DNA from 2 places in the Mesorhizobium sp. P3_B5 genome. Region 2 is predicted to be linked to the other one. Evidence: predicted binding sites of a transcription regulator. Region 2 holds the regulator's gene; the other holds the start of a gene.
What was found. Region 2 encodes HrcA, which represses chaperone genes, less so after heat shock. Its sites were predicted from a motif close to GTTAGCACTCNCNNNNNGNGAGTGCTAAC; they were not measured.

Region 1 (11,265 bases), on a different contig from region 2:
GGCTCCAGGCCGGTAAAGCTGCGCAGATAGGCGGCCAGATGGCTGACCCGCGCCTCGACCGGCTCCTTGAGGTCAAGCACGTAATAGCCGATCTGCATGTAGTAGAGCACACGCGCCCGGATGAAGGCGTCCTCCTCGTCATAGCCGTGGCGGCGATACATGTCGCGAATGGCGCCCAGCCGGTCATTGTCGGCCTTGTCGATCGCCCGGCGCACATCGTCGGAGCGGCGCGCCCATTCGCGGATGGCGAAGTCGAGCCTGGGGTCGAACAGCCGCTCGTCGGCCCAGCATTCGAACACGTTCATGACGCCCATGATGATCGATTGCGCCTGCCGCTGCGCACGTTCGACGATCGCCTTGGTGTTGGTGTCGTGCCAGTGGGCGAGCAGTTGGTCGAGCAGATCCTGGCGGCTCTGGAAATACCAGTAGAAGCTGGAGCGCGACACGCCGAGCTTCTGGCCGAGCGGCAGGATGCGCACGCTTTCGATGCCATCCGAAATCAGTGTCTGCAGGGCAAGATTGATCCAGTCCCAGCGCGTCACCTTGATGTTGCCGGGCGCCGGCTCGTCTTGCGGAGCGATCATGATCATGGACACACAAGTGGCATGGTGCGAAGCGGTGCGCAAGCCAACTGTACACAAGTGTCTAGACACATGTGTACAGAGTTTGTATGATGAGGCTTCCAACGAGAGGGAGAGGCTCGTGAAGTCGCACTATCGTGCAGTCGTCATCGGGGGTGGGGTGGTCGGAGCCTCGGTGCTCTACCATCTGGCGCGCTTCGGCTGGAGTGATGTCGCGCTCATCGAGCGCGCCGAACTGACCGCCGGTTCGACCTGGCACGCGGCGGCAGGGTTCCATGCGCTCAACGCCGATCCCAACGTCGCCGCCCTGCAGGACTACACGATCAAGCTCTACCGCGAGATCGAGGCCGAATCCGGCCAGAATGCCGGCCTGCACATGACCGGCGGCGTCAACATGGCTAGCGATCCCGCCCGCTGGGAATGGCTGAAATCGGCCTGGGCGGTGTTCCAGTCGGTCGGCATCGAAACCGCCAGGCTGGTGACCCCCGAAGAAATCAAGGAAATCTGCCCGATCGTCGATGTCAGCGACGTGCTGGGTGGCCTTTACGATTCCAACGAGGGCCATCTCGACCCCTACGGCACCACGCATGCCTATGCCGGAGCCGCGAAAAAGCGCGGCGCCGATGTCATCCTGCGCAACCGTGTCCTCGACCTCAAGCCGCGCGCCGACGGCAGCTGGGATGTGCTGACCGAGCAAGGCACGATCGTTGCCGAGCATGTCGTCAATGCTGGTGGTCTGTGGGCCAAGCAGGTCGGCCGCATGGTCGGCGTCGACCTGCCGGTGACGCCGATGGAGCACCATTACTTCATCACCGAGGAAATTCCGGAGGTCGCCGCACTCGACAAGGAACTCGGCCTCGCCGTCGATCTCGACGGCTTTGCCTATCTGAGACAGGAGCGCAAAGGCGTCCTGCTCGGCGTCTACGAGCAGAACCCGAAACACTGGAACATCGACGGCGCGCCGTGGGACTACGGCATCGAACTGATCCCGGAAGACATCGACCGCATCAGCCCGGAACTCTCCAAGGCCTATCTGCGCTTTCCTTGCCTGGCGACGGCCGGCATCCGCAAATGGGTCAACGGCGCCTTCACCTTCACGCCGGACGGCAACCCGCTCGTCGGTCCGGTGCGCGGCCTCAAAAACTACTGGGTCGCGTGCGGCGTCATGGCCGGCTTCAGCCAGGGCGGCGGCGTCGGCAAGTCACTGGCCGAGTGGATGATCCACGGCGAGCCGCAAGCCGACATCTTTGGCATGGACATCGCCCGCTATGGCGCCTTTGCCGCCAACCGCGAGTATTTGAAACAGACGACGCGCCAGTTCTATTCGCGCCGCTTCGTCATGACCTTTCCCAACGAGCGCCTGCCCGCCGGCCGGCCGCTGAAACGGCCCGGCGCCTATGACGGCATGACCGCGGCGGGCTGCGAATGGACGTCGTCATGGGGCCTGGAAATCCCGGCCTATTTCGCACCGATGGGCTTTCGCGAAAACACCACCCTGAAGCGCTCCAACGCCTTCGACATCGTCCGCGACGAGGCGCTGCAGGTGCGCCGCGCCGCCGGCCTCGTCGATACCTCAGCCTTTTCGCGCTACGCGGTGTCAGGTCCGGGCGCCGAAGCCTGGCTCGACCGGCTGCTTGCCTCGAAAGTGCCGAAGCCGGGGCAGGCAAAACTCGCGCCGATGCTCGGCCATGACGGCCGGCTGAAGGGCGATCTCACCGTCTTCAACTGGGGCGGCGGAACGTACTGGATCATGGGCTCCTACTATCTCCGGGAGTTCCACATGCGCTGGTTCGAGGCGCATGCGGCCGACGGCGTGACCGTCACCGACCTCTCCGACATCATGACCGGTTTTCTCGTCACCGGACCGAATGCGCGGGCCATCGTGGCGCGCACGACGCATCAGGATGCCTCGTCGAGTGCCTTGCCGTTCATGGCCTGCGGCGAGTTCGACATCGGCATGGTGCGCGCGCGGGTTGCCCGCCTTTCCATCGCCGGCGAAGTCGGCTTCGAGATCAACTGTCCGGCCAGCATGCATGCCACTTTGCGCGAAACACTGCTCGCCGCCGGCGAGGATCTCGGCCTTGCCGAGATCGGCTTCTATGCGCTGAATGCGCTCAGGCTGGAAAAGAGCTTTGGCATCTGGTCGCGCGAATTCACCCAGGCCTATACGCCAGCCCAAACCGGCCTCGACCGTTTCATCGCCTTCGGCAAGGGTGACTTCATCGGTCGCGAGGCGGCGTTGCGGCAACGGGACGATGGCAGCGCCCAACAACGCCTGGTGACGCTGGAAATCGACGCCGTCGACGCCGACGCCAGCGGCTTCGAACCGGTCTGGCACAACGGCCGGCGCGTAGGCTTCGTCACCTCGGGTGGCTATGGCTATACGGTCGGCAAGAGCCTGGCGCTGGCGCTTGTCGATCGCGAGTTCGCTGGCGAAGGCACGGCGCTGTCGGTGCATATTGTCGGCGTAGAGCGGCCGGCGCGCATCATCCCGGCCTCTCCCTACGATCCCGAGGGGAAGGCGATGCGGCAATGAGGAGGTATGGCCATGGTCGATGACGCCGCACGTGACGTCAGGCGCGAGCGCCGGCGCGGACGAACCGGCGAAGCTGGCAGCGAGTCCAGCCGTCGGCCGGACTACCGTTCGCTGAAGAATCCGTTCCTGCCGCAACCGATCTTTACGAACGACCAGGTCGCCGCCATCCACGACACGGCTCTGCGGGTGCTCGAGGAGCTTGGCGTCAAGGTTCTGTTGCCCGAAGCGCGCACCCTCCTTACCCGCGCCGGCGCCTTGGTCGACGAGGACAGCCAGATGGTTCGCATCGGTCGCGATATCGTCACGGCGGCACTGGCCTCGGCGCCCAAATCGATCCGGGCGCTGGCCGGCGACCGTTCCCGCGACCTGATGCTCGAACTGGGTTCGATGACGTTCCTGGCCGGAGCCGGCGCGCCCAACGTCACCGATCTCGAACGTGGCCGGCGGCCGGGAACGCTGACTGATTTCGAGGACCTCATGCGGCTGGTGCAGCATTTCGACGTGCTGCACATGCTTGGACCCTGCATCGAGCCGCAGGACGTCGACAATCGCTTCCGTCACTATGCCGTCAATCGTGCGCAGCTGACACTGTCCGACAAATTCCCGTTCGTCTTCGCCCGCGGCACGCCGCAGGTCGAGGACAGTTTTGAGATGCTGCGGCTGGCGCGTGGTCTGTCCGAGGACGCGTTTCGTTTGGGTGCCCACTGCTATACGGTCATCAACACCAATTCGCCGCGCCAGCTCGACATCCCGATGGCGCAAGGCATCATCGACTTTGCCCGGGCAGGGCAGGTGTCGATCATCACGCCGTTTTGCCTGGCTGGCGCCATGGCGCCGATCACCGTCGCCGGCGCGCTGACGCTGCAGCATGCCGAGGCGCTGGCCGGGCTGGCGCTGGCGCAGATCGTGCGGCCAGGCGCGCCGGTGGTCTATGGTTCCTTCTCGTCCAATGTCGACATGAAGTCGGGAGCGCCGGCCTTTGGCACGCCCGAGCATGTCAAGGCGACGCTGGGCGCCGGCCAGTTGGCGCGCTTCACCGGCCTGCCCTGGCGCTCCGGCGGCGGCAGCGCCGCCAACATCTCGGATGTGCAGGCTGCGCATGAAACGCAGTTCGCGCTGTGGGGTTCGGTGCTGGCCGGTGCCACGGTGTGCATCCATGCCGCGGGCTGGCTCGAAGGTGGCCTCAGCGTCTCCTTCGAGAAACTGATCACCGATATCGAGGCGTTGCAAACGGTCGCGGAACTCTGCGCCGCCACACCCGGCGACGATGATGCGATCGGTTTCGAGGCCATCGCCGAGGTGCAGCCAGGCGGGCATTTCTTCTCGGCCGGACACACAATGGCGCGCTACCGCACCGCTTTCTACGAGCCGCTGGTGGCCGATTGGTCGAATTTCGGCAACTGGACGCTTTCAGGGTCGAAGACAGCGACCGAGCGCGCCACCGGCATCTGGAAACGGACGCTTGCCGATTTCACGCCGCCGGTGTCCGCCGTCGCCACCGCCGGCATTCTCGATGAGTTCATCGCCCGGCGCACTGAACAAGGCGGCGCGGCGCCGGTCTCGTGAGGTGGTGCCGGCCGGCGCATCGCTCTTTGCGATCAGCGGAGCCCGCCGCTCACGCGCCGGGCCCCTCCTTTGTCGTCACCGATCACGCATGCGCGTGCGGGTGATGGACGTCCCAGACTGCCCAGGCCGATGCGGCAACCACCAGCACGCCCAGGATGACATGCGTCGCCATCGCGTCAGCGTTGGGCACGAACCCCAGCAGCCAGGGTGAAACGATCAGCCAAAGTCCGAGAACAAGGTTCACCCACTCTTCCCACTCGGCGAATACGGAGAGCGTCGCGAAAGCCAGCGCACCGAGCACAACGCCAACAATCCAGGCGTTGTAAGCGGCAGTGGTTTCAGCGGCGAAACCGATTATCCAGGGTGAGACGAACAGGCAAACGGCAAGGATCAGATTGATCAGATCCTGGCCACGTTTTCCTTCCATGAGTTTATTGGCCATGACAACCTCCATAGAGAAGCTTGACCAAAGCACTGCGTTTCGCGTGCACCGCACGCTTAGTCATTGATATAATTACGCTTCAAATGGCCTTCAAGGACCTGCCCCCGGGAGGTCAGCGCAGGATGGCGACCGCCTTGCGCGAGTAGGTGGTATCGTCGAGCTGGCCGAGCATGAAGGCTGCCACATCGGCACGTGCCAATGTCGGCAGCAGGGACGCTGCCCGGATACCATTGCCGTGGCGGAATTTGCCAGTTGCCGCAGCGTTTATGAGCTTGGGTGGCCGCACGATGGTCCAGTCGAGATTGGATCGGACGATAAGGTTTTCCTTGGCCTCGTGATCGGCCACTTCATGACGCAGCACAAGCGGCACGATGACACCGCCGAGCAGCGGCCCCAATTGCCGCCGGCTGTCGCGGACGCCAAGGAAGGAAAGATAGATGAGCCGGGCAGGGCCGGTCCGCTGCATGGCATCGACGATGAAGCCGATGCCGGCAACCACGACCGGGTCATGTTTCAGGGGCACGCCGACCCCGAGACAGCTCAAAACTGCCTCATGACCGGCAATGGCGCGCTTCACCGCCTGTTGATCGGCGACATCTCCGACAATCACCGTCAGGTTTTCATGGCTGACGGCAAGCTTGCTCGGGGTGCGAACGAAGGCGGTCACGGCATGGCCTTTTGCCAGCGCCGCCGAGACGAGGACGCGTCCAGTCGCACCCGAGGCGCCAAAGATCAGCAGTTTCATCATCCGCTTCCCTGGAACTGATCAGCCCGCAGCGCCCCCTGAGGGACGCGCCGCCGCCTCACATCGGGCGCTTGTCGCCGGCCTTTTGCGGATCGCGGCGTATCGTGCCGGTGTCGGTCTGTCTGTGCTTGTCGGCGGCAATCCTGCGGATGCGGTCGAAGCGGCTTTCCTCGGCCGGCTTGGTCGCAGGAACGCCATTTGGCTTCGGGACGAAGGTAATCATCTGTCGATCTCCCTGTCGTTGCTGACTGATGGAAGTCTTCCTGACTGGCGGAAATCCTTGGCGCGCCGGGGAAGTGCTCCCGGCGGCCGTTGTTCTGGTTTGGCCCGTTCGGCTTGCCGGGCGGGCACTTCAGGCGATGGTCAGTAGCCGCCCATGCCGCCACCGGCCGAAGCCGCGGCGTCCTTGGCCGGGATGTCGGTGATCATGGCTTCGGCGGTGATCAACAGGGCAGCGATCGAGCCGGCGTCCTGCAATGCGGTGCGCACCACCTTTGCCGGATCGACGATGCCGGCCTTGATCATGTCGACATAGATCTCGTTCTGGGCATCAAAGCCCTGATTGTGATCCTTGCTGTCGGAGAGCTTGCCGACGACGATCGAGCCTTCGACGCCGGAATTCTCGGCGATCTGGCGGATCGGCGCTTCGAGTGCCCGAAGCACGATCGAGATGCCTGCATTGACATCGGCATTGGCGCCGGTCATCCCGTTGAGCACCGACCTGGCGCGCAGCAGTGCGACACCGCCGCCGGGAACGATGCCTTCTTCAACCGCCGCGCGCGTGGCGTTCAGTGCATCGTCGATGCGGTCCTTCTTTTCCTTGACTTCCGACTCGGTGACGCCGCCGACACGGATGACGGCAACGCCGCCCGACAGCTTGGCCAGACGCTCCTGCAGCTTTTCCTTGTCGTAGTCCGAGGTGGTTTCCTCGATCTGCCCCTTGATCTGCGAGACGCGCGCCTGGATGGTCGCCTTCGGGCCGGCGCCGTCGATGATCGTCGTCGTGTCCTTCTCGATCAGCACGCGCTTGGCGCGGCCGAGCATGTCGATGGTGATGTTTTCCAGCTTGATGCCGAGATCCTCGGAAATCATCTGGCCGGCGGTGAGCACGGCGATGTCTTCCAGCATCGCTTTGCGGCGATCGCCGAAGCCTGGCGCCTTGACGGCCGCGACCTTGAGGCCGCCGCGCAGCTTGTTGACGACCAAAGTCGCCAGCGCTTCGCCTTCGACGTCCTCGGAGATGATCAGCAGCGGCTTTCCGCTTTGCACGACCGCTTCGAGGATCGGCAGCAGCGCCTGCAGATTGCCGAGCTTCTTTTCATGGATGAGGACGTAGGGATCCTCCAGCTCGACGCGCATCTTCTCGGCATTGGTGACGAAATAGGGCGAGAGATAACCGCGGTCGAACTGCATGCCCTCGACGACGTCGAGCTCGGTGTCGGCGGTCTTGGCTTCCTCGACGGTGATGACACCGTCATTGCCGACCTTGTCCATCGCCTTGGCGATCATGGCGCCGACGGTGGCGTCGCCATTGGCGGCGATCGTGCCGACCTGCGCGATCTCTGCCGACGACTTGACCTTCTTGGCACGCGCCTGGATTTCCTTGACCACGGCGGTCACGGCAAGGTCGATGCCGCGCTTGAGGTCCATCGGGTTCATGCCGGCGGCAACGAACTTGGCGCCTTCGCGCAGGATCGAAGCGGCCAGCACCGTGGCGGTGGTGGTGCCGTCACCGGCGAGGTCGTTGGTCTTCGAGGCCACTTCGCGCACCATCTGCGCGCCCATGTTCTCGAACTTGTCGGCAAGTTCGATTTCCTTGGCGACGGTGACGCCGTCCTTGGTGATTCGCGGCGCCCCATAGGCCTTGTCGATGATGACGTTGCGGCCCTTGGGACCGAGCGTCACCTTGACGGCATTGTTGAGGATTTCGACGCCGCGCAGCATGCGGTCACGGGCATCGGTGGAGAATTTGATTTCCTTGGCAGACATGATTTTTCATCCAGTTCGTTTGGAGAGCAGTAAGGCATGGACAGCGTCGTCAGGCGGCTTTCTTGGTCGCCACGGTCTTGTCGATGGTCTCGCTCTTGTCGATGATGCCCATAATGTCGGCTTCCTTCATGATCAGAAGGTCCTCGCCATCGATCTTGACCTCGGTTCCGGACCATTTGCCGAACAGGATGAAGTCGCCGGCCTTGACGTCGAGCGCAATCAGCGCACCGCTTTCGTCGCGTGCGCCCGGCCCAACGGCGATCGCTTCGCCTTCCTGCGGCTTTTCCTTGGCATTGTCGGGGATGATGATGCCGCCCTTGGATTTGGTGTCGCTTTCCGCGCGCCTGATGACGACGCGGTCGTGGAGTGGCCGAAATTTCATGGGAACTTCTTTCTGGGGCCGGCATAGGCGGCCGCTGCCTCCATATAGGCCCGTTGGCACTCGATAGATAGGAGTGCCAAAAATTAATCGCGGGACGGCAGAAATATTGGGTAGTATTATTCGACCCGTTCAATTCCGGGAATTCGAAGATCGCAAAATAATCCGAAAATTGAAATTTCGCTTTCGAGTGCCTATTTTAGCGGGGAAACGCATTTTCACATTCTCGCGTCAAAAAGGAGATTTCGTCCATGGCTGAAGTCGCTCAAACGATCATGGAAAAAGCTGAGGCACGCTTCGTCGACAAGCAGAAGAAAACCGCCGAGCGCAGCAAGGCGACTGCCGAATATATGTCCGAGGCGAGGCTCCGCGTCATCAAGACGGCCAGGCTGCGCGAATTGCGGCTGGCCAAGGAAGAGGCCGACCGGGTGGCGGAAGCCTTGAACCCGACGCCGAAGAAGAAGCGGGCGGCAGTCAAGAAAGCCGTCGCCGCGCCAAAGGGAGTAAAATCATGAGCCTTACATTCCCCAACCGAAGCCGCAGCTATGACGAGGCGGGCAAGCGTATCCGCTTTGTCGGCCATGACGGCATGTTTCAGATTTCCTTCTCTGTCACCGCCGATGCCATCTCGAAGGCGCCATCGGGGACGGCGACCTCCGAGGCCACCTATCTGGCGGCCTTCGACACGGCGTCCAGCTCCATCCACGACATTGCCAGGAACGCCTATGCCCGCACCCGCAGGAGCATGTATGTGCTGACCGCGGCTGATTTCGGCTAATGCACGTCGCCCAAAACTGCGCAGCGTTTTTGGGATAACGACGTGTATGAAATCTAGGATCAGCCGGCGTCCATCTCCTCGACCATGGCCCGTATCTTCACGGCCCTTTCAAAATGGTCGAGCCGGTGGGTTCTGATCCACCATTCCGCAGCTTCCATGAGAAGTTCGGGGTCGTCATTCCTGTTTGCAAAGAACGCATAGAACGACAGGCTGACGCCGGCGCCTTTCTCCGCGATCTTGCGGTCGCAGACGTCCAGGACCTTCTGTTTCAGGCTCGGTCTCACGGCAACCCCCTGTCTGTAGAACATTCAGCCGATGCGCACCCTTCCGCGGTAATCCGCCCGGGTTACGATCAGGTCCCGCGGTCTGCTTTCGCCCGCCGCTTGACGTCTCGGCTATTCAGCCGGTCGACCGTCGCCTCGGCGTCACGCATGTTCATGCCGACCATCACCTGGTGCTTGAGCTCGACGGGCTGGCCGGTGAAAATATCGAAAATGGTCCAGCTGCCAGGCTGCTCCATGCGCAGTGCGTAGCGGTTTGCCATGCTGACGTCCTTTGATTGCCACGTTCGAGCGACCGACGCGCTGGTGTCAGGCCTTGGTGATGAAGAACACCGCCGCCAGCACAACGACTGTCCAGACCACCACGGACAGCTTCAAAACCAGGCCACCATGTGCAGACAGGGCCGCCCGCAGGCTGGTCATCGTCTTCTCCAGTCCCTTCGACGCGGTCGGCGCGGCAATCACGACCGGCGCCTTGACCCCGAGTCTTCCGAAGACAGGCAGCACCGATGGCTCGCGCACGAAAATGACCTCGACTGTTTTGGAGAAGACCAAGCGCCGTCATAGCACCGTTTTTCAAACACCTTGCATACCAAATAAAAACCAGCTTGGCCGTAAGGGGCGCCGCTGCCGCCAAGGGCCGCACATGACGACCGGCGTGATCTAGCGCCGGAACATCAGCGCGGTTAGGCTGGAACGAGAAAGCGTTGACGGGTGCGCAGCCTGTTCAACTGCGAAGGGCGAGGGGAATGACGAATGACGGCGCCCGGCGATTTGCAGCAGGCCTTGTTCCAGAGATTGAAAAGCGATGCGCCGCTGTCGGCGCTGTTGGCTGGCGCCGGCCTGCTTGAGCAGGCAACCGACAACGTCGCCTTTCCCTACGTGACCTGCGGCCTGACCAGCGCTTTTGATTGGGACACTGGCGCCGATAACAACGCCGATCAGCTGGTGACACTGCATGTTTGGTCAAAGGCCCATGGCGAAGCCGAGACGCTTGCCATCATGGACCGCATCAAGGCGCGCCTCGCCGACGCGGCGCTGGTCATCGGCCCGCGTGGCCAGACACGGCTGTCGCTGGAGTTCGCCGAGGCCCGTTATGACGAGGATCTGGCCGTCCATCATGGGCTGCTGCGCTTTCGCGCCATCACGCGGGAAGACGCCTGAGCGCTTTCAATATCGGTGAAACGGAGTCTAGACTGGACTTACGCCGGTTTCACCGGGTTGGGCGGTGAAATCTCAGGTTGAATGTCTCGAGTTGCAAGGGGTGTGGCGGGCATGTTTTCAGTAGCCTTCACCGTTCATTTCACGTTCAGCACCGATGCGTTACAACGTTGACCATGACAACGCTTCGCTCCCATCTCCGAACCGCGACACTGGCGCTTTGCGCGGCCGGACTGTTTGCGTCGCAGGCGACCGCGATGCAGGTCGCCATGCCCGCGCAGGTCCAGCCGATCGTATTGGCCGCGTCCGACTGCTACGCGATCGGCCAGCAGGTTGCCGAGCAGAGCGGTGGCACGCTGGCCAAGGCGTCGCAGTCGACGCGCGGCGGCCAGCCGGTCTGCGTCATCGTCGTGCTTGTCCCGGGCAAGGACGGACAGCGCCCGCGCCGTTCCGAAATCATCGTTCCGCAGAACTGACCCGATCTTCCATCCTACTGGCCTCCGTTTCCCAGGCTGCTGGAATCGGCCTATATCTGAGCCCGACGCTTCAACAGGCCAACTCTTCAACAGGTATCGATCCCCGCATGCGCGTACTCGTGGTCGAAGATGACAAGGATCTCAACCGGCAGATATCGGATGCGCTGGTCGACGCCGGTTATGTCGTCGACCGCGCCTTTGACGGCGAGGAAGGGCATTTTCTTGGCGACACCGAACCCTATGACGCCGTCGTGCTCGACATCGGCCTGCCGCAGATGGACGGCATCAGCGTCGTCGAGCGCTGGCGTCGCGGCGGCCGCAAGATGCCGGT
Region 2 (11,265 bases):
GCCAGCAGGATCGGCAAGGTTCCGGCCGGGTTCAGCGCCAGGAACTCCTTGCGCCGCGTCCACGGCTTTTCTTCGATCAGCGCCAGCTCCTCGCCATACTCGCCGAAGGCGAGGCGAACGAAGCGGCAGGTGGCGAACATCGGGTGGTGGAAAAGCGTCAGCATGGTCCCGCGATAATAAGGCGCACTGGCGAATCGCCGGCGGCGCCGGTAAGTCTTGGCCGCCCGGATTCCGGGCCGTCAGGGTGTTGCGACCTATAGGGGGACTTCCGCGCCGTGACAAGCAAGCCCTTTCGCAAGCCGTTTTCTCAAGCGCTCACGCCAATGCCGAGGTTGCCATGGAAAGCCAGACCATCGTCGAAGCCCTGTTGCTCGGCCTGCTGGAGGGGCTGACCGAGTTCATCCCGGTCTCCTCGACCGGCCATATCCTGCTCGCCGGCCATTTTCTTGGCTTTCACTCGACCGGCAAGGCTTTTGAGATCCTGATCCAGCTCGGCGCCATCCTGGCGATCCTCAGCGTCTATTTCCGCCGCCTGTGGCAGATGCTGCTCGACCTGCCGCATGACCGGCTGACGCGGCATTTCGTCATCGGCATCCTCATCGCCTTCCTGCCGGCGGCGATCATCGGCGCGCTGGCGCATGATTTCATCAAGACGGTGCTGTTCGAATCGCCACGGCTGATCTGCATCATGCTGATCATCGGCGGCGTCATCCTGCTGGCGGTCGATCGCATGAACCTCAAGCCGGTCTACCGCGACGTCGAGCGCTTTCCGACCCGGCTCTATCTGCAGATCGGCCTGTTCCAGTGCCTGTCGCTGATCCCCGGGACGTCGCGCTCCGGCTCGACCATCGTCGGCGCGCTGCTTCTGGGCGTCGACAAGCGTGCGGCGGCGGAGTTTTCTTTCTTCCTTGCCATCCCGACCATGGTCGGCGCCTTCGCCTTCGACCTGTTCAAGAACCGCAATGTCCTGAGCACCGCTGACCTGCCGATCATCGCCATCGGTTTCGTCGCCGCCTTCATCACCGCGCTGATCGTCGTCCGCTTCCTGCTCGATTACGTTTCGCGCAACGGCTACTCGCTGTTCGGCTGGTGGCGGCTGGTGGTTGGTATAGTCGGGCTGGTGGCGCTTTTCATCTGGGGGTGAGGAGTGGTCCGCGGCCTCCGCGACTTCGTCATCCACGGGCGGAGCAAGGAGCGTAGCGACGCGGCGCAGACCCGAGGATCCATGCCGTGACGTCGATCGGGGAGCACAGCGGTCGAGAATAAACATTGCCAAGCCGTGGTTCTTCATCCTCCACATTCTGCACCGCAGAAGCGCTTAGACGTCGCGGCATGGATCCTAGGGTCTCCGCGACGTCGCTTCGCGACTGCTTCGCCCTAGGATGACGAAGGAAGGGCGCGGACCTCAGCTAATTCCGCCCATAAAACGCATTCTCGACATGCACCGGCCAGCGCCAAGGCAGTACGGCCACCATATCAAAGCGCACCGAAAGCCGCCCGTAGTCGCGCTGCCGCATCAGCCAGAGATCGGCCGCACCTTCGATACGGCGCTCCGATTCGTGGGCGATGGCCTCCATGGCCTCGATCAGCGTGCGCCGCGCCTTGACCTCGACGAACAGCACCAGATTGCCGCGCCGCGCGATCAGGTCGATCTCGCCGAGCTTGGTGCGGTAGCGGCGGGCGAGAATCCGGTAGCCTTTCAGCATCAAAGCCGCTGCCGCCAGCCACTCGCCGCGATGGCCGCGCCGATAGGCCTTTTGGCGGCTGGCGGCCGGGCGCTCAGCCACCGTCGCCTTCTCCAACGGCATCCTTAAGTTCAAGCAGCCGCCGGTAGAGCGCCTGTTTCTGGCCGCCGGTCATCTTCGCCGCTTCCGCCGCTGCCTTTGAGGCCGGCATTTCAGCGGCGAGCGACAGCAGCAGCCGGTCGATGTCGGCGGGTTGGTCGGCCTTGACCTCAGCGGGGCCGACGCAGATGACGATCTCGCCCTTCGGTGTGTCGGCCGCCGCATAGTGGTCGGCCAGTGCCTGCAACGTGCCGGTGCGCATTTCTTCGAAGGTCTTGGTCAGCTCGCGGCCGATCGCCGCCTTCCGCTCGCCGCCCAGCACCTCGACCATCGCGACAAGCGTCTCAGCCAGCCGCCGCGGCGATTCGAAAAAGATCAGCGTCGCCGGCACTGCCTTGAACGTCTCCAGTCTGGTCAGCCGCTGCCCGGTCTTCACCGGCAAAAACCCTGCGAACAGGAAGGCGTCGGAGGGCAGGCCTGACGCCGTCAACGCCGCCAGCGGTGCCGATGGGCCGGGGATCGGCACGACGCGAATGCCGTGGTCGATGGCTTCGCCGACCAGCCGGTAGCCGGGATCGGAGATCAGCGGCGTGCCGGCGTCGGAGATCAACGCCACGCTCTGCCCGGCCTGCAGGGCCGCGATCAGTTTTGGTCCGGCCTCGCCGGCATTGTGCTCGTGATAGGCTGACGTGCGGCGGCGAATGCCGTAGCGGTCGAGCAGCACGCGCGAGACACGCGTGTCCTCGCAGGCGACGACGTCGGCGGCGGCCAGCGTTTCCAGCGCCCGCAGCGTGATGTCGGAGAGATTGCCGATCGGCGTCGCCACCAGATAGAGCGCCGGCTGCAGCGGCCGAACTGATATCTCGGTCTGCCCGATCACATAGCTGCGTTTTGCCGTATCACCGGTCACCAGTGCCCCTGATATTTCGAATGCGTTTACCCTGTTTGGCACGGCGCACGCCCGGTTGCAAAACGTGACCGCGATGTAATCTGGCCGCCATGCCTTTGCCACAGTGGGGAACGAAACCAAGCCCGGCGAATTTACCCCCTGAGTCTCTGAGGAGGAGGACAGGATGGACAGCCTGAAGATCCAGGACGTTTTCGAGCCCTACTATGCCGGCCGCAAGCGCTTTGCCGCGCCGAAGGACAGCGTGCCGAGCGAAAAAGGCAACAGACAGTCGCAAAAGCCTGTCCCGCGCGCTCCGGCAGCGGAGATCAGGCTTTCCAACAACGAACCCGACAGCACGACGGAGCACTGACCGGACGATGCCCAATCGCTTCGATATTTTCATCACCCGTCTTGAAACGAAAACCACCAGGGAAGGCGTCCCGCCGCATCCGATAAGCGGCCAGAACAGCGTCCGCCGCGACAAGGCCGACGCCAAGCCGGCCCGAACCGGACAGGCGCATGCCGAGAAGGGTCGCGCCAAGCGCCATTTCAAGCACGACGCCTGATTGCTGCAACCTTCGCGATTGGCGCAGACAATTCTCTCTTCGTCATCCACGGGCGGAGCAAGGAGCGCAGCGACGCAGCGCAGACCCGAGGATCCATTCCGTGACATCAGCCGAAGAGCGCAGCGAAAACAGAATTCTGAACCATTGCAATGTCTTAACGTCGCGGCATGGATCCTCGGGTCAAGCCCGAGGATGACGAACGCGTAGGTGTTGCGCACCAGGCGACATTAGTCAGCTGAGATACCTGGACACCCGCGCCTTCAGCAGGTCAATCAGCTCCAGATCCATGAATTCATAGTCGTCGGGGATGTCGAGGCAGATCACCCGGGCCTTGCTCAGGCTGTTCCTGAATCTCTTCTGCAGTTTGGTGCGGTGCGCCTTCTCCATGACGAAGATGATGTCGGCCCACGCCACCAGCTCATGTGTCAGCGGCGTGTCGGCATCGTGGTTGGTTCCCGCCGACGCCACCTCGATATCCTGGCGCTTGGAAAACACCTGCTCGGCAGTCGGGCTGCGCAAGCGGTTCTGGCTGCAGACGAAGAGCACGTTTTTCAAAGGGGTTATCTCGCCAAATCCGCCACCACGGCGTCGAGCACGATCATGCCGGCGGCCGTGGCGCGCAGCCTTGCATTGCCGATCGGCACCACCAGCCCTTCGTCCTGCAGCACCGTCAGCCGCGCGGTCGACAGGCTGCGTCCGGAAAACGCTTCGTAGCGCGACAGGTCGATGCCTTCGGCGAGCCTCAAGCCCATCAACAGGAACTCGTCGGCCTCCTCCGAACGGGTCAGGATTTCGCCACCGGTGACGCCATGAGCCTTGGCCTCGACCAGATTGGCCCAGGTCTCCGGCATTCTCTCGGCGATCGTGACTGTGCGGCGGCCGTTTTCGATGAAGCGGCCATGCGCGCCGGGGCCGACGCCGACATATTCGCCATAGCGCCAATAGGTGAGGTTGTGCCGGCTTTCCGCGCCTGGCCGGGCGTGGTTGGAGATCTCATAGGCCGGCAGCCCGTGCGCCGCGGTGATTTCCTGCGTCAGCGCATAGAGGTCGGCGGCGTGGTCATTGTCGGGAATGGCAAACTTCTTTGCCGCATGCAGCGCGTGGAACGGCGTGCCTTCCTCGATCGTCAGCTGATAGAGCGACAGATGGTCGGCGGCGTGGCCGATTGCCTGTTCGAGCTCCAATGCCCAAGCCTCTGGCGTCTGGCCGGGCCGCGCATAGATCAGGTCGAACGACAGCCGCGGAAAGATTTCGCGCGCCAGCCCGATCGCATGCAGCGCCTCATCGACATTGTGCAGGCGGCCGAGAAAACGCAAATCCTTGTCGTTCAGCGCCTGCACGCCGAGCGACACCCGGTTGACGCCGGCCGCGCGATAGCCGCGAAAGCGCTCCGCCTCGACCGAGGACGGATTGGCTTCCAGCGTCACCTCGATGCCATCGGGCACCGTCCAGTTTTTGGCCACCGCGTCCAGCACCGCCGCCACCGTTTCCGGTTTCATCAGTGACGGCGTGCCGCCGCCGAGAAAAATGCTGGTGACGTCGCGCGGTCCGGTGCGTTCGCGCATGGTCTTGAGCTCGGTCTCGAAGGCGCGGGCAAAACGCTCCTGGTCGACGGGCTGGTGGCGGACATGGCTGTTGAAGTCGCAATACGGGCACTTGGCCGCACAGAACGGCCAATGGATGTAGACGCCGAAGCCGGGCCTGCGGTCGAGGGGCATGGTCATGCCGGACCCAATCATTCCGAACCAAGTCGCGCTTGGGCGAATTTCTGGAAGGCGCGGGCGCGGTGCGACAATGCGGTCGGCTGGCCGGGCTTCCAGCCGTGTTTTTCCTCGGCACTCATCTCGCCAAAAGTCTTGTCGAAACCATTGGGCAAAAACACCGGGTCGTAGCCGAAGCCGAGCTCGCCGCGCGGCGGCCACACCAGCGTTCCCTCGGCCTCGCCGCGATAGTACTCGGCATCGCCGTCGGGAAAGGCCAGGCAAATGACGGCGACGAAGCGGCCCTTGCGCTGTTCCGGCAGAGCCGCGCCGACTTCCTGCAGCGCCACTTCGGTGCGCTGCATGGCCATGCCGAAGTCGCGCGAACCATCCGGCGTCTCGGCCCAATTGGCGGTGTAGACGCCGGGCGCGCCGTCGAGCGCATCGACGCACAGGCCGGAATCGTCCGACAGCGCTGGCAGGCCGGTCGCCTTGGCCGCGGCCAGCGCCTTGATGTAGGCGTTTTCCTCAAACGTGGTGCCGGTCTCGTCCGGCTCCGGCAGGCCGTAGTCCTTGGCCGACTTCGCTTCGAAGCCGAACGGTCCCATCAGATCGGCGAATTCGCGCAGTTTGCCGGCGTTATGGCTGGCAACGACGATCTTCTTGCCATCGAGAGAATGCATCAAAGGCCCCAGATTCTTGGCTCGGCGAATTCGATCGAATTGCCCGATGGGTCGCGAATATAGATCGAGCGGCCGCCTTGCGGCCATTCGAACTCACTTTCGATGGCGATCTTTTTCGCCTCGAGATGCGCCTTCCAGCCGGCGATTTCGTCCGCGTTTGCCGCAAAGCAGAGATGGCCCTCGCCAACCGTGCCGTGCGGCGGCACCTTCAGCCGCGCATCCGGCGCCGGCGGGACTTTCGTCGCCTCGGCATTGAAGACCAGCAGCACGCTGTCGCCGCAGCGGAAGAAAATGTGCCTGCCTTCGACCTTGCCGAGGAGATCGAGGCCGAGGACGTCGGTGTAGAACGCTTCGGCCGCCGCCAGATCGGTGACGTAGAGGGCTGATTCCAGGATGGCGGCGGGGGTCATCGTGAAGCCGAAGGTTACGCCACAGCCATCTGCTGCAGGCTGACCAGCCGCTGGATGCCTTTCTTGGCCAAGCCCATCAGCGCCGCGAACTGATCCTCGGAAAAAGGCTCGCCCTCGGCCGTGCCCTGGATCTCGACGATGCCGCCCTTGCCGGTCATGACGAAATTGGCGTCGGTACCGGCCGAGGAATCCTCGACATAATCGAGGTCGATGACCGGCTGGCCGTCATGGATGCCGCAGGAGATCGCCGCGACATGATCCTTCAGCACCTTGGCGACGCTGGCCATCTGCCGCGCTTCCATCCAGCGCAGGCAGTCGTAGAGCGCCACCCAGCCGCCGGTGATCGAAGCGGTGCGGGTGCCGCCATCGGCCTGGATGACATCGCAGTCGACGGTGATCTGCTGTTCGCCCAGCGCCTGCAGGTCGACCACGGCGCGCAAAGAGCGGCCGATCAGACGCTGGATTTCCAGCGTGCGGCCGCCTTGCTTGCCGGCGGACGCCTCGCGGCGCATGCGCTCGCCGGTCGAGCGTGGCAGCATGCCGTATTCGGCCGTCACCCAGCCCTTGCCGGAGTTGCGCATCCAGCCCGGCACCTTCTCCTCAAGGCTCGCCGTACACAGCACATGCGTGTCGCCGAACTTCACCAGGCACGAGCCTTCGGCGTGCTTGGAGACGCCGCGCTCGAAGGAGATGGCGCGCATTTCGTCGAATTGGCGTTTGGAAGGGCGCATTCAGGCTGTTTTCCTATGTTTTTCGGAATCGTGGCCGGCTTGTAACCGCATGGGGCCCATGGCGCAAAGGAAAATGGCCGACACAGGCGCCGGGCGACCTGACACAGGCGCCGGGTGATCTGGCACAGACACCGGGTGATCTGAGACACAGACACCGGGTTGCGCGGGCGCCGGTGAAGTCTATATCCTTTAGCCGGAGGTTTTTGGCTCGAATGACCAAGGCAGTTGCCGAACCCAGTTTGCTGTCGCCCGCGCTGCAGTCGCTTGATATGCGCTCGCGCGATATTTTTCGGCGCATCGTCGATTCCTATCTGAAGGACGGCGAACCTGTGGGCTCGCGCAGCCTGTCGCGCATCCTGCCATCGTCGCTGTCGCCGGCCACCATCCGCAATGTGATGAGCGACCTCGAGCATCTCGGCCTGATCTACGCTCCGCACATTTCCGCCGGTCGCTTGCCGACCCAGGCCGGGCTGCGGTTTTTCGTCGATGCTTTCATGGAACTGGGCGATCTCTCCGACGAGGAGCGCCGCACCATCGAGGCGCAGGTGCGCGCCTCCGGCTCGGGCGCGACGCTGGAACACATGCTGACCGAAGCCAGCCAGATGCTGTCCGGCATGTCGCGCGGCGCCGGCCTGGTGCTGACCGCCAAGAACGAAGTGGCGCTCAAGCATATCGAATTCATCCAGCTCGAGCCGACCAAGGCGCTGGCCGTGCTGGTGTCGCAGAACGGCGACGTCGAAAACCGTGTCATCGACCTGCCCGCCGGCGTCACCGTCTCGCAGTTGCATGAAGCCTCCAACTTCCTCAACGCCCACATCCGCGGCCGCACGCTGGCCGAGGCGCGGGTCGAGATCGCCCGCATCAAGGAAGAGACCAAGGCGGCGCTCGACACGCTGTCGCAGGATCTGGTCGAGAAGGGCCTGGCGGTCTGGGCCGGCGCCGACAGCGGCCTGCCGGCGCGGCTCATCGTCCGCGGCCGCGCCAACCTGCTCGAAAATGTCACCGCCCACGCCGAGATCGAGCTGCTGCGGCATCTGTTCGAGGACATGGAGACGCAGGACGGGCTGATCCAGCTGCTCGACCTCGCCGAAGAAGGCTCCGGCGTGCGCATCTTCATCGGCTCGGAAAACAAGCTGTTTTCGCTGTCGGGTTCGTCGCTGGTCGTCGCGCCCTATCGCGACAAGGACGCCCGCGTCATCGGCGCGCTCGGCGTCATCGGCCCAACCCGGCTGAACTACGCCCGCATCGTGCCAATGGTCGACTATACGGCGCAGCTGATATCGCGCATGCTCCGTTGAGGTGTATTGATATTCAGGTGAGGTCGGCCTGACCTGAATATCAAGTTGCCTCATGGCAAGGCTGCGCAAGGAGAAAAACAATGGCTTTCGAAGAGATCAAGGCGCAGATCAGCCTGCTGCTCGAAGAGATGGTCAACCAGCCGGAGGATCAGCATGAGGTGCAGGAACAGCTGCGCGAGAAGCTGAGGGAAATGCGGGCCATGGGCCTGCCGCTGCCGGCCGATCTCGTCGAGCTGGAAAAGCGCCTCGACGACGATTTCTACGCCGCCGGAAACTGAGTCTCGATCCCTTCAACACCCCGTGTGATGCGGAACGACCGACGAGCCCACCCGTTTCGCCGTGTCGAGGTGAAGCCATGGAGTTCAGCATGATGCGATTTGCCGGTCCGACAGCTATTTCCGCCGCCTTGTTTTTCGCCATGGCGGCATTTGCCCAGGCGGATCAGCCGCTGCTGAAAGGCGAAGCCGCCTTTGGCGACTGGAGGGACGACAGGCCGGGCGTGCGGCGCCTGATCCTGCCTGAGGATCTGCAGGCGCCCTTCCTTACCGAATCCGCATCCAATGGCGCCGGCCTGGCGGACCGGCCGGAAGGCGCCAGGCCGCAGATACCGCCGGGTTTTTCGGCCGAGATGATCGCCTCAGGCATCGCCAGCCCGCGCGTCGTGCGCGTCGCGCCCAATGGCGACCTCTTCGTCGCCGACAGCAGGGCCAACCAGATCCGCGTCTATCGTCTCACGCAGGGCAGCGCCAAACCCGCCGAGGAGGCGATCTTCGCCAACGGCCTCACCCAGCCCTATGGCATCGCCTTCTATCCCAAGGGAAACAGTCCGCAATGGGTCTATGTCGCCAACAGCAACAGCGTCGTTCGCTTTGCCTATCGCGACGGCGACCTCAAGGCTTCCGGCCAGCCGGAAACCGTCGTCGCCAACATTCCTTCGAGCCACCACTGGACCCGCGACATCGCCTTCTCGCCGGATGGCAAGACGCTCTATCTCTCGGTCGGTTCCGGTTCGAATGTCGCCGAGGGCATGGGCAAGCGGCCGAAGGGCGGGCTGGACGCCTGGGCCAAGTCGATGCCGCTGGGTGCTGCCTGGGGCGCCGAGGATGGTCGCGCCGATGTGCTGGCCTTCGACCCCGACGGCAAGAATGGCCGCATCGTCGCCACCGGCCTGCGCAATTGTTCGGGCATGACCGTGCAGCCGGCCACCGGCGCGCTCTGGTGCGTCGTCAACGAACGCGACGCGCTCGGCGACAATGTGCCGTTCGAATATGCAACCACCGTCAAGGACGGCGCTTTCTATGGCTGGCCCTGGTACTACATCGGCAACAATGAGGATCCGCGCCACAAGGGCGAACGCACCGACCTCGCCGGCAAGGCGACCATTCCCGACGTGCTGATCCAGGCCCATTCGGCGCCGCTCAACATTGCATTCTATACCGGCAAGAATTTTCCGGCGGACTATCAGGGCGATGCCTTCGTCGCCTTGCATGGCTCGTGGAATCGCGGCATCCGCACCGGCTACAAGGTGGTCAGGTTGCGGTTCAAGGACGGCAAGCCGACCGGCGAGTATGAGGATTTCATCACCGGCTTCGTCATCTCCGACGACGAGGTCTGGGGCCGCCCGGTCGGCGTGGCGGTTGCCAAGGACGGCGCGCTGATCGTCACCGAAGACGGCAGCGGCACCATCTGGCGCATCACCCATGGCGGCTCCTGACCCACTGGTGCAATCGAATCCCGTCGTGAGGGAATTCACCCGCACCCGGCTTTGCGCTAAAGCTGAGACATGACCCTTACCGGATTCCTCGCCTACAGTGCCGCACTCGGCATCGCCGCTGCCATTCCCGGCCCCGGCGTCACAGCACTTGTGGCGCGGGCGCTCGGCTCAGGCTTCCGCTCGTCGCTGGCCATGTCGTTCGGGCTGATGCTCGGCGACATCACCTACCTCACCGCCGTGGTGCTCGGCCTCGCCTTCGTCGCCCAGACCTTTGGCATGGTGTTTCTCGCCATCAAATGGCTGGGCGTTGCCTATCTCGCCTTCCTCGGCTGGCGCTTCTGGACCAGCGGCATTACGCCCGAAACGGTCGAGGCGAAAAAGGGCAAGGGCGGACTGCTGTCGAGCTTCATCGCCGGCCTCACCGTCACGCTCGGCAATCCGAAGACGATGATCTTCTATCTCGCCATCACGCCGACCATCGTCGACCTGAAGACCATCACGCTCGTCGACTACGGCATCCTCGTCGCGCTCACCGTCGTCGTGTTGCTGGTGGTGCTGGTGCCTTATCTGGCGCTGGCGGCCAAGGCGCGCTGGTTCCTGAAGTCGCCGCGGGCGCTGAAAGCCCTGAACCGCACCGCTGCCGGCTTCATGGTTGGGGCAGCGGCAGCGATTGCCGCTCGTCAGTAGGCGCGTTTCGGCCAAGCCATTCCAGAATCGGCCCGTTTCAGGAAACCGTTTTCCGATGCCGGGGTGCTTTAAGCACAGGCTCCACTCGGATATTTCCGGTCGACAGCTTATCTTGCCGGCCATACCCTGACGCCTAGAGTCCACTTGCCTGAAATCCTGGGAGCGAAACCAATGAACAAGCCCGTCACCTCAGCGCGCGTGCCCGGTCGCGGCCGCATCTACAGTTCGATCACAGAGACGATCGGCGACACACCGCTGGTGCGGCTCGACAAGTTCGCCAGGGAAAAGGGCGTCGTCGCCAATCTTCTGGCCAAGCTCGAATTCTTCAACCCCATCGCCTCGGTCAAGGACCGCATCGGCGTGGCGATGATCGAGGCGCTCGAGGCATCCGGCAGGATCACGCCCGGCAAGACCACGCTGGTCGAACCGACCTCCGGCAACACCGGCATCGCGCTCGCCTTTGCCGCCGCCGCCAAGGGCTACAAGCTGATCCTGACCATGCCGGAGACCATGTCGGTCGAGCGCCGCAAGATGCTGGCGCTGCTCGGCGCCGAGCTGGTGCTGACCGAAGGCCCGAAAGGCATGAAGGGCGCCATCGCCAAGGCCGACGAGCTGGCCGCGACGCTGCCCGACGCCGTCATTCCGCAGCAATTCGAAAATCCCGCCAATCCGGAGATACACCGCACCACGACCGCCGAGGAAATCTGGAACGACACCCATGGCGAGGTCGACATTTTCGTCGCCGGCATCGGCACCGGCGGCACCATCACCGGCGTCGGCCAGGTGCTGAAGAAGCGCAAGTC

Region 1: a site for HrcA is predicted at 8,294-8,322, ahead of AC1DVW_RS00775 (co-chaperone GroES). Genes of this name have one in related genera too.

Annotation. Positions count from the first base shown of each region.
Region 1 is NZ_JBFUGR010000001.1:159,908-171,172, forward strand. Features, by position in the region: gene AC1DVW_RS00740 (TetR/AcrR family transcriptional regulator) at 1-590, opposite strand, end outside; gene AC1DVW_RS00745 (GcvT family protein) at 703-3,117, shown strand; gene AC1DVW_RS00750 (trimethylamine methyltransferase family protein) at 3,130-4,683, shown strand; gene AC1DVW_RS00755 (SPW repeat protein) at 4,766-5,125, opposite strand; gene AC1DVW_RS00760 (NAD(P)-dependent oxidoreductase) at 5,238-5,870, opposite strand; gene AC1DVW_RS00765 (hypothetical protein) at 5,929-6,093, opposite strand; gene groL (chaperonin GroEL) at 6,234-7,859, opposite strand; gene AC1DVW_RS00775 (co-chaperone GroES) at 7,909-8,241, opposite strand; gene AC1DVW_RS00780 (hypothetical protein) at 8,490-8,753, shown strand; gene AC1DVW_RS00785 (DUF1488 family protein) at 8,750-9,016, shown strand; gene AC1DVW_RS00790 (DUF6500 family protein) at 9,076-9,300, opposite strand; gene AC1DVW_RS00795 (hypothetical protein) at 9,369-9,560, opposite strand; gene AC1DVW_RS00800 (hypothetical protein) at 9,607-9,819, opposite strand; gene AC1DVW_RS00805 (DUF3168 domain-containing protein) at 10,054-10,461, shown strand; gene AC1DVW_RS00810 (hypothetical protein) at 10,635-10,934, shown strand; gene AC1DVW_RS00815 (response regulator transcription factor) at 11,042-11,265, shown strand, end outside.
Region 2 is NZ_JBFUGR010000016.1:50,597-61,861, forward strand. Features, by position in the region: gene AC1DVW_RS26490 (glutathione S-transferase family protein) at 1-164, opposite strand, end outside; gene AC1DVW_RS26495 (undecaprenyl-diphosphate phosphatase) at 338-1,144, shown strand; gene AC1DVW_RS26500 (YraN family protein) at 1,410-1,787, opposite strand; gene rsmI (16S rRNA (cytidine(1402)-2'-O)-methyltransferase) at 1,780-2,694, opposite strand; gene AC1DVW_RS26510 (hypothetical protein) at 2,858-3,043, shown strand; gene AC1DVW_RS26515 (hypothetical protein) at 3,051-3,239, shown strand; gene AC1DVW_RS26520 (low molecular weight protein tyrosine phosphatase family protein) at 3,471-3,794, opposite strand; gene hemW (radical SAM family heme chaperone HemW) at 3,800-4,963, opposite strand; gene rdgB (RdgB/HAM1 family non-canonical purine NTP pyrophosphatase) at 4,975-5,622, opposite strand; gene AC1DVW_RS26535 (VOC family protein) at 5,622-6,032, opposite strand; gene rph (ribonuclease PH) at 6,047-6,763, opposite strand; gene hrcA (heat-inducible transcriptional repressor HrcA) at 6,976-8,061, shown strand; gene AC1DVW_RS26550 (hypothetical protein) at 8,142-8,339, shown strand; gene AC1DVW_RS26555 (PQQ-dependent sugar dehydrogenase) at 8,429-9,775, shown strand; gene AC1DVW_RS26560 (LysE family translocator) at 9,845-10,462, shown strand; gene cysK (cysteine synthase A) at 10,634-11,265, shown strand, end outside.